DNA from 3 places in the Mesorhizobium sp. M0768 genome. Region 2 is predicted to be linked to each of the others. Evidence: predicted binding sites of a transcription regulator. Region 2 holds the regulator's gene; each other region holds the start of a gene.
What was found. Region 2 encodes PhoB, which activates phosphate uptake and scavenging genes when phosphate is short. Its sites were predicted from a motif close to TGTCATNNANCTGTCAT; they were not measured.

Region 1: a site for PhoB is predicted at 2,588-2,604, ahead of olsB (l-ornithine N(alpha)-acyltransferase). Genes of this name have one in related genera too.
Region 3: a site for PhoB is predicted at 2,280-2,296, ahead of NKI08_RS22325 (alkaline phosphatase D family protein). Genes of this name have one in related genera too.

The regions. Positions count from the first base shown of each region.
Region 1 is NZ_JAMYPD010000003.1:344,736-349,322, forward strand. It holds gene acuI (acrylyl-CoA reductase (NADPH)) at 1-141, shown strand, start outside; gene NKI08_RS06135 (PAS domain-containing hybrid sensor histidine kinase/response regulator) at 230-2,518, shown strand; gene olsB (l-ornithine N(alpha)-acyltransferase) at 2,668-3,543, shown strand; gene grpE (nucleotide exchange factor GrpE) at 3,654-4,289, opposite strand; gene NKI08_RS06150 (hypothetical protein) at 4,526-4,587, shown strand, end outside.
Region 2 is NZ_JAMYPD010000004.1:230,131-234,717, reverse strand. It holds gene pstB (phosphate ABC transporter ATP-binding protein PstB) at 1-623, shown strand, start outside; gene phoU (phosphate signaling complex protein PhoU) at 656-1,363, shown strand; gene phoB (phosphate regulon transcriptional regulator PhoB) at 1,380-2,069, shown strand; gene NKI08_RS07745 (ROK family protein) at 2,079-3,323, opposite strand; gene xylF (D-xylose ABC transporter substrate-binding protein) at 3,609-4,587, shown strand, end outside.
Region 3 is NZ_JAMYPD010000019.1:61,554-66,140, forward strand. It holds gene typA (translational GTPase TypA) at 1-105, opposite strand, end outside; gene NKI08_RS22320 (hypothetical protein) at 304-585, shown strand; gene NKI08_RS22325 (alkaline phosphatase D family protein) at 633-2,207, opposite strand; gene NKI08_RS22330 (MFS transporter) at 2,487-3,770, opposite strand; gene NKI08_RS22335 (TetR/AcrR family transcriptional regulator) at 3,853-4,458, shown strand; gene NKI08_RS22340 (hypothetical protein) at 4,557-4,587, shown strand, end outside.

The sequences.
Region 1 (4,587 bases), on a different contig from region 2:
GCCTGGCGCCGCATCAGCGCCGATCTCGACCACGCAAAGCTTGCCAGCCTGTCGACGAGTATCGGCTTCGACGGCATCATCGGCGCCGCGCATGACATCGTCGAGGGTAAGATCCGCGGCCGCGTGGTGGTGGATATGTGAGCCCCCAAGGGAAAAAAAAGAGCGCGACCGGTAAAATTCGAGCGATCAACCACAACCTTCGATAAGCTCTGTCTGACAGGATTTCCGTATGATTGCGGAACCCGGCATCAGAGAGGCGGAACCAGCCGAACGGGCCGACGGGACGGCCCCCGCGGCGCCAGGACGGCAGCTTGTCGCCGCGCCACCGCTGGCGCCGGAACTGCCGGCCTCCAACCGCGAAGGCCTGCCCTTCCTGACGCTCGTCGCCATTGTCGTGCTGGCAGGCTTTTCGCATCTGACCGGGGCGCCGATCTTCATCACTATCGGCCTTTTGGCGACAGCCATCGCCGGGCTCGCCATGCATCTGCGCAACAGGCGCACCGAGCGCCGCGCGGTGGCCCTGCTCGATGCCACGACCGCCCGCAGCCGCGCCGAAATAGAGACGCTGGCCGACCGCATGTGGGAGATGCAGGAGAGCGAGGAGCGCTTTCGCGGGCTGATCGATGCACTCGGCGATCTCGTCGTCCATCGTGACCGCGACGGCCACATTGTCTACGCCAACAAGGTTTTCGCCGACCTTGTCGAAACCGACCAGCGCGAGCTTGCCGGCAAGTCCCTGGCCGAACTAGGCATCGATGTCGGCATCGTCCCCGACGCCGCGTTTTCCGACCATGAATGCCTGAGTTCCACCGACGTCGCCATTCGCACGCCGGACGGCCCACGCTGGTTCTCTTGGATCGAGCTGTCGGTGCGCGACAAGGACAGCGGCGCCGTTTCGCATCGCGCCATCGCCCGCGACATCACCGCTCGCAAGCGCGCCGAATCCTCGCTGATCACCGCCCGCGAGCGGGCCGAATATGCGAGCCAGGCCAAATCGCGCTTCCTCGCCACCGTCAGCCACGAGATCCGCACGCCGATGAACGGCATCATGGGCATGGCCCGGCTTCTCGCCGACACCAGCCTTTCGCCCGAGCAGCGGACCTATGTCGGCGCCATCTCGACCTCGGCCAGCGCGCTGCTGGCGCTGATCGAGGACCTGCTCGACTACTCCAAGATCGAGGCCGGCCGCTTCGATCCCGAACCGCAGCCGATGTCGGTGCGCGAGATCGCCGACAATGTCATCGAGCTTTTGGCGGCGCGGGCTTTTGCCAAGGATATCGGCCTCGGCTGTCATGTCGAACCCGACGTGCCGCAGCTGATCACCGCCGACCCCGGCAGGGTCAGGCAGGTGCTGCTCAATCTCATCGGCAACGCCGTCAAGTTCACCGACAGCGGCGGCGTCCTGGCAAGCATCGCCCGCGTCCGCACCGAAACCACCGACCGCATCCGCTTCACCATCACCGACACCGGCCCCGGTCTGCGCGAGGAGGACATGGAGCGCATATTCGAGGACTTCGAACAGGCTGACGGCACCTCGACCCGTGCGCATGGCGGTGCCGGCCTCGGTCTCGCCATTTCCAAGCGCCTGGTGACCGCCATGGGCGGCACTATCTCTGTGTCGAGCCGGCTTGGCCAGGGGTCCGAATTCGTCTTCGAGATTCCCGCTATTTCCGCCGTCGAGGCGCCGCAGATCCGCCAGGACGCGCTGTCGGGCCGGCATGCGGTGATCGTGTCGAAGAACCTGGTCGAGGCCGAAGCCCTCGCCCGCACCATTCGCGCCAATGGCGGCACGGTCGATCTGGCCACCGCCGCCGCCCAGGCCACCCCTTTCGCCGAGAGCTGCGACGTGCTGCTGATCGATGCTGCCATGGAGCAAAGCGACGGCAGGCTGCTCAGGCGCCTGCGCCAGAGCGGATTTGCCGATTGCGAGGCAGTGACGCTGATCGCACCGACCGACCGTGGCATGCTTGGCGAGTTCCGTGCCAATGGTTACGCCACCTTCCTTGCGAGGCCGGTGCGCGGTGAGACATTGCTGCGCGTGCTTTTGACCAGCCACGCGCCGGTCGTCGCCGAGCCGCAACTGCAAAGGCGCGGCGCGCAGACGGGGCACGCCATTGGCGCCCGCCAGCACGGCCTGTCGGTGCTGATCGCCGAGGACAACGACATCAACGCCATGCTGGCCCGCGCCACGCTGCTGAAGGCCGGGCATCGCGTGAAAGTGGTCGGCAACGGCAAGGCCGCCGTCGAGGCGGTCATCAGCACCGGCCACAAGCACCGTTACGACGTGGTGCTGATGGACTTGCATATGCCTGTCATGGACGGCCTGGACGCCATCGCCGCCATCCGCCGCCATGAGGAGGAGACCGCGGTGCCGCCGGTGCCGATCATGGTGCTGTCGGCCGACAGCCAGGAAAAGACCCGCCACGCCGTGCTCGCTCACGGTGCCAGCGGCTTCGTCACCAAGCCGCTCGACCCCGATGCCCTGGTTCATGCGGTCGAAGGGCAAGCGGCCGCCTGAGGCACAACATCGACGGTTGATAGATTGCCCAGCCGACGAAGTATTGCCCGCAGAGCCGTATCACGGTACTGTCACAATCCTGTTGCACCTACACCGTATCCCCGTGCCAAGAGGGATGGCTCGAAGGAGAATCACTCGTGCATACAGTCATGCCGGAATGTGATGCTCGGCCGAACGCCAGCGGGCCTTTGCTCGTCGGCCGGAACGCCGATGCCGTCATAAAAGGCGCATCGCTCGGCCGCATCGGCAATCTCGAAGTGCGGCTCGCCCGCAACGAGGCCGAGATCGCTGCCGCGCAGGAAGTGCGCTACCGGGTGTTCTACGACGAGCTTGGTGCCAGGAAGGACCTGTTCCAGATGCAGGACCGCCGCGATGCCGATCGCTTCGATCCCCTCTGCGATCATCTCCTGGTCTTCGATACTTCGCTTTCCGGCCCAGAGCATCGCCGCATCGTCGGCACCTACCGCCTGCTGCGGCAGGAGATTGCCGCGGCCGCCGGCGGCTTCTATTCCGAAGGCGAATTCGAACTGACCAAGCTGATCGCGCGGCATCCTGGCCAGCGCTTCCTCGAGCTCGGCCGCTCCTGCGTTCTGCCGGAATACCGCTCGAAGCGCACCATCGAGGCGCTGTGGCAAGGCATCTGGGCCTACATCAACCATTACGGCATCGGTGTGATGACTGGCTGCGCGTCGTTCCACGGCACCGTGCCGGCGGCACATGCGGAGGCGCTGACCTATCTTGCCCACCACTGCCGGACGAATTCATCATGGGACGTGCGTGCCGTCGCCGGGCGCTATTGTTCAATGGATCTGATGCCGATCGAGGCCGTCAATACCAAGGCGGCGATCGCGGCGATGCCGCCGCTGGTCAAGGGCTATCTGCGCGTCGGCGCGCGCATTGGCGACGGTTGTGTCATCGACCGTGAATTCTCGACGGTCGACGTGTTCGTGGTGATGCCGGTCAAGGAGATCGGTGCCCGCTACGTCAATTATTATGGCGGAGAAGCGCAGCGGTTTGCGGCCTGAATAAGGGAGTAGGCGGAGAGAAGGCAAGGGCGCGAGTAGGCAATTGCTACTTTACCCGACGTAGCGCTATTCCCTACTCCCGTACTGCCCTGTTCCCCTACTCCCCTAACTTACGCATCCTTCTCAGCCTGCTCGTTGACCGGCCCCGGCTCGACTGGCGCTTCGCTTGCGACATGCTTGGGGCCGCCCTTGGCGACGCCGACCATGGCCGGCCGCAGCACACGCTCGCCGATCGAATAGCCGGGCTGCACGACCTGCACGACCGTGTTGGCCGGTACGTCGGGATTGGGCACCTCGAACATCGCCTGGTGGAAATTCGGATCGAATTTCTCGCCCTCGGGCTCAAGCTTCTTCACGCCGTGGCGTTCCAGCGCCGACAGCATGGCGCGCTCGGTGATCTCGACGCCGTCGATCAGCGTCTTGAAGCCGGCATCGCCCGACGCCTTGGCCTCCTCCGGGATGGCATCCAGCGCACGGCGCAGATTGTCCGACACCGAAAGCATGTCGCGGGCAAAATTGGCAACCGCATAGGCGCGCGCATCGTGGACGTCGCGGGCGGTGCGGCGACGCAAATTCTCCATGTCGGCCGCGACGCGCAGCGCGCGATCCTTCAGCTCTTCGTTTTCCTTCAGAAGCCGCACAAGCGCTTCATAGTCGCCGTCGACGCCACCTTCCCTTGGCTCCGCGGCAGCCTCGGTCTTCTCGGCTTCATCGGGCGCGCGTTCGTCTTTTGCCTGGTCGCTCATCGCCGTTTCCCGTCATTTTCGAATGGTGTGGATTTGCGCCCGATATCGAGGTTTAGCGGCCAAAAATCAAGGGGCAAGCGATACTGCAGCCGCTGTCGCTGCTTGATGGCGGACGGCGCAGACCTCTCGATTTTAATTCAAACTTTACCGTACCCGACGGCTTTGCTTGCCGGGACACTACAATGCGGGAACCATTCCTCCCTTGGAAGAGTTTCGAAGCCGACACAGGATTTTGGATGATGCCCCGCAGGAATGGCGAAAAACGCGACGGGCTCGCCGCCGATATCCGGCGCCAGCT
Region 2 (4,587 bases):
CGCTGCTGCGTGTATTCAACCGCATCTATGAGCTCTACCCAAAACAGACGGCCGAGGGCCAGGTGCTGCTCGACGGCAAGAACATTCTCGACCGGTCGCAGGATCTCAACCTCCTCAGGACCAAGATCGGCATGGTGTTCCAGAAGCCGACGCCGTTCCCGATGTCGATCTACGAGAACATCGCCTTCGGCGTCAGGCTCTACGAGAACCTCGGCAAGTCCGAGATGGACGGCCGCGTCGAACAGGCGTTGAAGCGCGCCGCGCTGTGGAGCGAGGTCAAGGACAAGCTCAACGCCAGCGGCTTGAGCCTATCCGGCGGCCAGCAGCAGCGGCTCTGTATCGCCCGCACCGTGGCCGTGAAGCCGGAAGTCATTCTGCTCGACGAACCGGCTTCGGCCCTCGACCCGCTGTCGACTGCCAAGATCGAGGAACTGATCGACGAATTGCAAGCCGACTACACGATCGTCATCGTCACCCACAACATGCAGCAGGCGGCGCGCGTGTCGCGCCAGACGGCCTTCATGTATCTGGGTGAACTGGTCGAGTTCGACCGGACCGAGAAGATCTTCACGTCGCCCCGCGAGAAGCGCACGCAGGACTACATCACTGGCCGCTTCGGCTGAGCCGTTCCGATCATGCATATGAGGACAGGACCATGGGCGAACACACAGTCGCTTCTTTCGACGAGGATCTCGAGCAGATCAGCAAGCTGATCCGCGACATGGCCGACCTCGCCGGTTCGATGGTCGGCGGGGCGACCAAGGCGCTGTTGAATTCCGACAACGTGCTGGCGCAACGCGTCGTTTCCGACGACGCCATCATGGATGCGCGTCAACGCGAACTGGACGACCGCGCCATCACCCTGATCGCCAAACGCCAGCCGATGGCCCACGATCTTCGCCATGTGGTCGGAGCGATCCGCATGGCGGGCGACCTCGAACGCATCGGCGACCTTGCCAAGAATATCGCCAAGCGCGTGAGTGCGGTCGGCCTCAGCGCCACGCCGCGGGACCTGTCGCATTCCATCGACGCGATGGCGCAGCTGGTTCTCATCCAGGTGCAGGGTGTCATCGAGGAATATGCTGCAGGCGATGCGGCCGCGTTGGCCAAGCTTCGTGCCGCCGACGAGCGCATCGACGTTAAATACACGTCCGTGTTCCGCGAGCTGTTGACCTACATGATGGAAGATCCGCGCAACATCACCGCTTGCACGCACCTGCTGTTCTGCGCCAAGAATCTGGAGCGGATCGGCGACCATGTCACCAACATCGCCGAAAATGCGTATTATGTGCTGACCGGCGAGCAATTGCCGGTCAATCGTCCGAAGCAGGACGAAACGACAATGTCCGCACCGGTGACATGATGGGGGTGCCCAGCCGATGATCGCACCACGCATAATGGTGGTGGAGGACGAGGAGCCGTTGGGTGTGCTGCTCCGCTACAATCTCGAATCCGAAGGCTACCAGGTCGAGGTGGTGACACGCGGCGACGAAGCCGAGATCCGTTTGCAGGAGAATGTGCCCGACCTTTTGGTGCTCGACTGGATGATACCAGCGGTTTCCGGCATCGAGCTCTGTCGTCGGTTGCGGGTGCGCCCCGAAACCGAGCGGCTGCCGATCATCATGCTGACCGCGCGCGGCGAGGAGAGCGACCGGGTGCGCGGTCTTTCGACCGGCGCCGACGACTATCTGGTCAAGCCGTTTTCGACACCGGAATTCATGGCCAGGGTCAAGGCGCTGCTGCGGCGCGCCAAGCCGGAAGTGCTGTCCAGCGTGCTGAAGGTCGGCGACATCGTGCTCGATCGCGAATCGCACAGGGTCTATCGCAAGAAGAGCGAAATCAGGCTCGGGCCGACCGAATTCCGGCTGCTCGAGTTCATGATGCGGCATCCGGGCCGTGTCTTCTCGCGCAGCCAGTTACTCGATAATGTCTGGGGGGAGACAATCTACATCGACGAACGCACCGTCGACGTGCATGTCGGGCGGCTGCGCAAAGCCGTCAACAACGGCCGGATGCCGGATGTCATCCGCACCATCCGCGGCGCCGGCTATGCGATCAGGGAAGATTGACCCGCCTGGTCAGGCTACGTTCTTTCTGACGCTGGGCCTCATTTGCGCGCCCGGCGCGAAAATCTCCTGGTCGACGAAGCTTAACGCCCGCATCGCGCAGCCTTCGCGGATCAGAGGCAATTCGTTCGGCTCTGTATCGAAGGAGATCGAGCCTGAATGCTGGCCGCCGGCGGTCTGGGCGATTGCCTTCCGCAAGGCCGGCTCGATCAGATCGAAGGCGGCGGCACTGGCGCCGACCATCGCGACCGGTGCCGGATCGATCAGCGCGAACAGCGAGCCGAGACCGAAACCCAGCGCTTCGCCGGCCTTGCGGTAGGCCTCGCGTTCCGGCCCATCTTTCTCGCGCGCCCGGGCCGCCAGTGCGCGCATGTCGGCGTCGCTGACGTCGGCGACCGGTTCGCTGTCTTCGCTCATCTGCCTGGCGTTGCGCCAGATGGCGTAGTTGCCGGCATACGCCTCGATGCAGCCGCGCCGCCCGCAACGGCAGAGCGCGCCGCCCGGACGATGGATCATGTGGCCAAATTCGCCGCCCGAGGAATGCGTCCCGGTGAACAGTTCGCCCTTCAGCACCAGCCCCATGCCGATGCCATGCGAAAGCAGGATGGCGATGAAGTCATCGCGATAGCGATCCGGATTGCGCCAGCGCAAAGCCACCGCCATCATGTTGCAGTCGTTCTCCACCGTTGCCGGGATGCCGAATTCGTCCTCCAGCATGTCGGCAAAGGCGATGTCGGTCTGCGGCGTGATCGGCGACCACAGCATGGCGCGTGCAGGGGAGTCGGTAATGCCCTGAATCGCCAGGGCGATGCGGGCGACACTGCGGACGTCAAGATCTGGATCCTGCAGCCGGCGCCGGACGATGGCCATGCATTCACGGATCAGCTCGTCGCGCGGCATAGTCAGCGTGTCCAGCCGGCGCTGTTCCTCGGCGACCACCTGTCCCGTGTAGTCGATAATGGCGGCCGAAAGGAAATTCAGCGACAACACCACGGTCAGCACCGCCGCCGCTTCCGGGTTGAGGGCGAGGCCGACTTGCGGACGACCGCGTTTCAACGAAACGGGCTCACTTGGCTTGCTCTCGGCGAGGATGCCTTCCCGTATCAGGTCGGAAGAAATCGCCGATATGGTCGAATGACTGAGGCCGGTGGTAGCTGCGATCTCAGTACGCGATGGCTGGCCGGCCCGGCGCACCGCCGAGATCACCATCGCCCGGTTGCGCCGGCGCAAATCGTCATGGCGGATTCCGACCGACATTGTTTTGCTTTCCTCCCGGTTGCCGCGGCCGCTCATGAACCGGAAGCCGTCGGTAATGTCCGACAAATAGTGTCGGATGAGGCAAATAGTGTCAGATGCAGGTGGCGCTGTCATCGTTTATTCCGACGCTCGAAAAAACTCGCAGAGTCATCAAAATCCATCAGAATCGATGTTGACAGCAGCCGGAGATCGGACCAGTATTTTTTCGAGGCTCGAAAAAATTAGAGCTTCTAAGCTGGTCTTTGAGCCAATTGGTCACGCCGTACGCGGCGCAGGGAGGATATGATGAAGAAATTCACGACCGCCATTCTGGCGGGTGTCGCCATGACGCTGGCGCTGGCGTCGGTGGCGCAGGCTAAAGACAAGGTCATCGGCGTTTCCTGGTCGAACTTCCAGGAAGAGCGCTGGAAGACCGACGAGGCCGCAATGAAGGCGGCCATCGAGGCCGCAGGCGACAAGTATATTTCCGCCGACGCACAGTCCAACCCCGGCAAGCAGCTCACCGACGTCGAGAGCCTGATCTCGCAGGGCGCCAACGCACTGATCATCCTGGCGCAGGACGCCTCGGCCATCGGGCCGGCCGTGCAAAAGGCGCTGGACGAAGGTATTCCGGTTGTCGGCTACGACCGGCTGATCGAGAACAAGGACGTCTTTTACCTGACCTTCGACAACAAGGAAGTCGGCCGCATGCAGGCCCGGGAAGTCTTCAAGGTGAAGCCGGAAGGCAACTACGTCTTCATCAAGGGTTCGGGTTCCGATCCGAATGCCGATTTCCTGTTTGCCGGTTCGATGGAGGTGCTGAAGGCGGCAATAGACAGCGGCAAGATCAAGAATGTTGGCGAGGCCTATACCGACGGCTGGCTGCCGGCCAACGCTCAGAAGAACATGGAACAGTTCCTGACCGCCAACGACAACAAGGTCGATGCCGTGGTCGCGGCCAATGACGGCACTGCCGGCGGCGTCGTCGCCGCGCTGACAGCGCAAGGGCTGGCCGGATCGGTTCCGGTTTCGGGCCAGGACGGCGACCACGCCGCGCTGAACCGCATCGCGCTCGGCACACAGACCGTGTCGGTGTGGAAGGATGCGCGCGAGCTCGGCAAGAATGCCGCCGAGATCGCCTCGCAACTGGCCGACGGCAAGCAGATGACCGACATTGCCGGCGTGAAGGATTTCACCACGCCCGGCGGCAATGCCGTCAAGTCGCTGTTCCTGACCCCGGTCGCCATCACCAAGGACAACCTCAACGTCGTCATCGACGCCGGCT
Region 3 (4,587 bases), on a different contig from region 2:
GCGCTGGTTGTCGCGGAACGAGCCGGACTGTTTCAGAAGCTGGTCGACGAGGGTGGTTTTTCCATGGTCGACGTGCGCGATGATCGCGATATTGCGGATTTTCATGTTTTGGTCTCGGGAGCGTTGCAGGCAGCAGGCCAAAAGGCGCTGCCTCTTTCGGTTGGGCGGCTCATACAGGGTTTTTCGCAATTGCGAAAGAGGAGGCGAGCCACCAAATAAAGTCACCAAATCTTAAATGTCTTGGTGTGAAGTGGAATTATTAACCAAGGCGGAACCTTTCATGGTCCGGACAGTTCGAATTTCATGATCGAGATAGGCATCAAACTCCGGCCGATTTTGGCATGTACCGCGCTCGCCGTCCTCCTCGCGGCCGGCGCGGCGCAATCGGCGGCGTCGTTCAAGGAGACGCGGTCTGCTTTGCCGTCCGACAAGCCGTCGGCGGAGCAGCTTTTTGCCGATGCTCCCGATGGCGTCGATCCGGTGGTGACCGGGCCGGTCAGCGCCGCCTTCAAGCAGCGGCAGCAAAATGCCGGATGCGACAGCGCCGTCTGGCCCAACATTCCCGTCGTCTGCTATCCCGATTGATATACGTTCCTACCCTCGGGCTGGCCCGAGGGTAGTGGCGCCGTCGCTCACGCCGACCGCACCGGATCGAGCGTGACCTTGTAGAGTTCGCTGTCGTCGCGATCCATCAGCCGCACCGTCAACTGTTCGGTGGCGCCATCGATCTCGACGAGCCCGAAGAACTGCAGGCCGGCCGAAGGCGCCAGGTTTTGACCCTGTTCGGCAGTTGGTGCCTTTATGAACTTCAGCTCCGGGCCGAATGTCATATCGAAACCATTAGGCCCGAACGTCCCGGAATGGATCGGACCCGAAACGAATTCCCAAAACGGATCGAAGTCCTGGAACTGCGCCTTGTCCGGATTGTAGTAATGCGCGGCTGTGTAATGCACGTCTGCGGTGAGCCAGACAGTGTTGCTGATACCCGCATTCTTTATATAGCGAAGAAGGTCGGCAATTTCCAGCTCACGCCCTTTGGCCGGGCCATTGTCGCCATTGCTGACCGCCTCGGCCCCTACCTTCTTGGTGCCGTCGTTCCAGACGACGAGGCCGAGCGGCATGTCGGCGGCGATGATTTTCCAGGTTGCGTTGGAATTCGCCAGTTCACGCTTCAGCCACTTGATCTGCTGTTCACCGAGGATGCGCGATTGCGGCGTCATCGTCTCCTGCATATCCGGACCGTTGGGGCCGCGGTAGGAACGCATGTCGAGGAAGAACACGTCGAGCAGCGGACCATAGGCGATCTTGCGGTAGACGCGGCCGGGCTCCGACGGCTCGTAACGGATCGTCGTCATTTCGTGGAAGGCGCGCGCCGCACGTGCCGCCAGCACATGGATGGATTTTTCAGTGTAGCGATCGTCGGCGCTCAGGTCCTTCGAGTCCGACCAGTTGTTCAGCACCTCGTGGTCATCCCACTGATAGAAGGTCGGACAGATGGCGCTGAGCGCCAGCACATGCCTGTCCATCATGTTGTATTTCCACTGCGCCCGGTATTCGTCCAGCGTCTCGGCAACCTTGCGCTTCTCGTCGATCAGCACTTTGTTTTTCCACTTGCCGCCGTTGGGCAGGTCGACCTCGTCCTTCATCGCACCATCGGCATAGATCGTATCGCCCGAATGCAGGAAGAAGTCGGGCGTGTGCTTGGCAATGGTGGCGTAGGTCTTCATGCCGGTCTCGTCGATGCCCCAACCTTGGCCGGCGGTGTCGCCCGACCAGGCAAAGCGAATGTCGCGCTTCGAGGCAGGTGCCGTGCGGAAGCGGCCGACGACCGGCTCGGAAACGGCGTTGATGTCGGCAAGATCGGCCGCGACCATGCGGTAGAAGATGTCCTGGTCGGAGGCGAGATCGGTAAGCAGCCGCTTCACCGTATAATCGCTGGCCGGCGAGGTATCGAGCGGCGCGAGGCGGACGGCATTGGTGAAGCTTTCGGTCGGCGACACCTCGAACATGACGCGCGACGGCCGGTCGGTGCGTGTCCAGACCATGCCGCTGGTGGCGTCGACGTCGCCGGACTGGATGCCATGGGTGAAAGCCGGGCGCTGATTGGCGCGCGAGTAATAGGGGAGGGCGAGGCCCGAGGCGCCGACCAGGCCAACGGCGCTGGCCGACGTGACGAAAGCGCGCCGCGTCATCGAAATCTTGTTCATGGCTGTCTCCTGGATGGCATTGAACGTCGCCGCCAAGCTCCAGCTTCAATGTTTCAGGCACATTTCGAAACGATGAAGGTTTGATAACAGTGAACAGGCTGGCGAATCTCCCTCCTTGAGGGGGGATGTCGCCAAAGGCGACAGAAGGGGGTCGTCTTGCGCGGAGCGCCGGCCTCCTGCATCGGCGATAAGAGGCCGAGCCCGGTTCGACCGACCCCCTCTGGCCGCTTCGCGGCCATCTCCCCCTCAAGGGGGGAGATTAGCACGGCCGATTGCGCCCTACGCCGCCTGCGGTTCCGGATCAAACGCCGGGCGGCTGGTGTTGATCAGCAGCGAGATGCAGGCGGCGGCTATTGCCGTCATACCGGCGATCAGGAAGGCAAGCTCGTAATTGCCTTGCAGCTCGCGCATGGTGCCGCCGAAGAAGGCCGCTGTCGCGGCGCCAACCTGATGGCCGGCGACGATCCAGCCGAAGACGATCGGCCCGCTGCGGTCGCCGAACGCCTCGTTGGAAAGCCTGAGCGTCGGCGGCACGGTGGCAATCCAGTCCAGTCCGTAAAACACCGCGAAGATGATCAGGCTGGTCGCCGAGAAGCCGGAATAGGGCAGATAGATCAGCGACAGGCCGCGAATGCCATAATAGACGCCGAGCAGCTTGCGCGGGTCGAAACGGTCGGTAAGCCAGCCCGACAGCGTCGTGCCGATCAGGTCGAAAATGCCCATCATCGAGAGCAGGCCTGCGGCCTGCACTTCGCCAATGCCCATATCGCCGCAAAAGGCGATCAGATGCGTGCCGACCAACCCGTTGGTGGTGAAGCCGCAAACGAAGAAGGTGGCGAACAGATACCAGAAGACGCGCGTGCCGGCGGCGCGGCGCAGCGTGCTCAATGTGTGCGAAAGGAAATTGCCTTGCGAGGCTGGCGGCACCGGCGGCACGTCGTCGGCATCGGCGCCATAGCGGACCATGCCGATCGACGCCGGGCGCTCCGGCACCAGCATATAGACCAGCGGCACCAGGCAGGCGGTGGCCACGGCAATGGCGATGGCGACCGGCTTCCAGCCGCCCGACTGGGCGAGCGAGGCGAGCAGCGGCAGGAAGACCAGCAGCCCGGTGGCACTGGACGCCGACATCAGCCCCATCACCAAGCCGCGATTGGTCTTGAACCAGCGGTTGACGATGGTCGCGCCGAGCACGGTGGCGACGGCGCCCGAGCTGACGCCGGAAAACACGCCCCAGGTGAGGAGCAGATGCCACGGTTTGGTCATCAACAGGCTGAGCGCGGTCGATCCCGACATCAACAGCAGCGCGGCAAGCAAGGTGCGGCGCAGCCCGATCCGCTCCATCAGCGCCGCGGCAAACGGCCCGGTCAGGCCATAGAGGAAGATGCCGGTGGCCGCCGCCAGCGACACCACGTCGCGCCGCCAGCCGAAACTGTTCTCCAGCGGCAGCATCATGACTGCCGGCGCCGAACGCAGGCCCGCTGCGATCAGCAGGCAGAGGAAGATGACGGCGACCACGACGAAAGCGTAGCGCTGGCCAAACGGGCGGGATTGAGCTATCATGTTACTGACCGGTACGTTGCAGGAGCGCGAAACATACGTACCGACCGGTAACATTGTCAACCAGCTAATCGGCAGACCAGGCATGAAAAGCATTGAACCAACGATCAAGGCGAATGACGCACCGCCGCCTCGCGCCGCCGAACGGATTCTCCAGGTGGCGCGCGATCTGTTCTACCGGCAAGGCATCAGGGCGATCGGCGTCGACGAGATCGTGCGGCGTGCCGGCGTCACCAAGCCCAGCCTCTACCGCAGCTTTCCGTCCAAGGACGAGCTGGCCGCATCCTACCTCCGGCACTATGACCTCGAATTCTGGGAGCGTTTCGACGAGGCGGTGGATGCCCATCCCGGCGATCCGCGCGCGCAGATCGTCGCCTTCCTGACGCGTGTCGGCAAGCGTACGCAAAGGCCCGACTATCGCGGCTGCGGCATGACCAATGCCGCGGTCGAATATCCCGAACATGGCCATCCGGCCCGCGTCGTGAGCGAGGCCAACAAGCAGGAACTGCGCCGCCGCCTGCATGCCATGGCGGCAGAGATGGGCGCCGGCGACGCCGACACGCTGGGCGACGGGCTGCTGCTCCTGATCGAGGGCGCCTATATTAGCGGCCAGCTGTTCGGTGCCGGCGGGCCGGCGAAGTCGGTGGCCCGCAACGCCGATCTTCTGATAGAGGCAAGCTTGAAGAAATAGTGGTCCGTTTTACAAGACCACTGTGCGCAGCCTGACTTCCTCTAGGCTGCCGCTAAATTTGACGGTACGCTGCGCCCCCCGAACTGAGTTGTTCCGCCATGCGCGCTCTCTTGATCCCGCTTGCCCTCG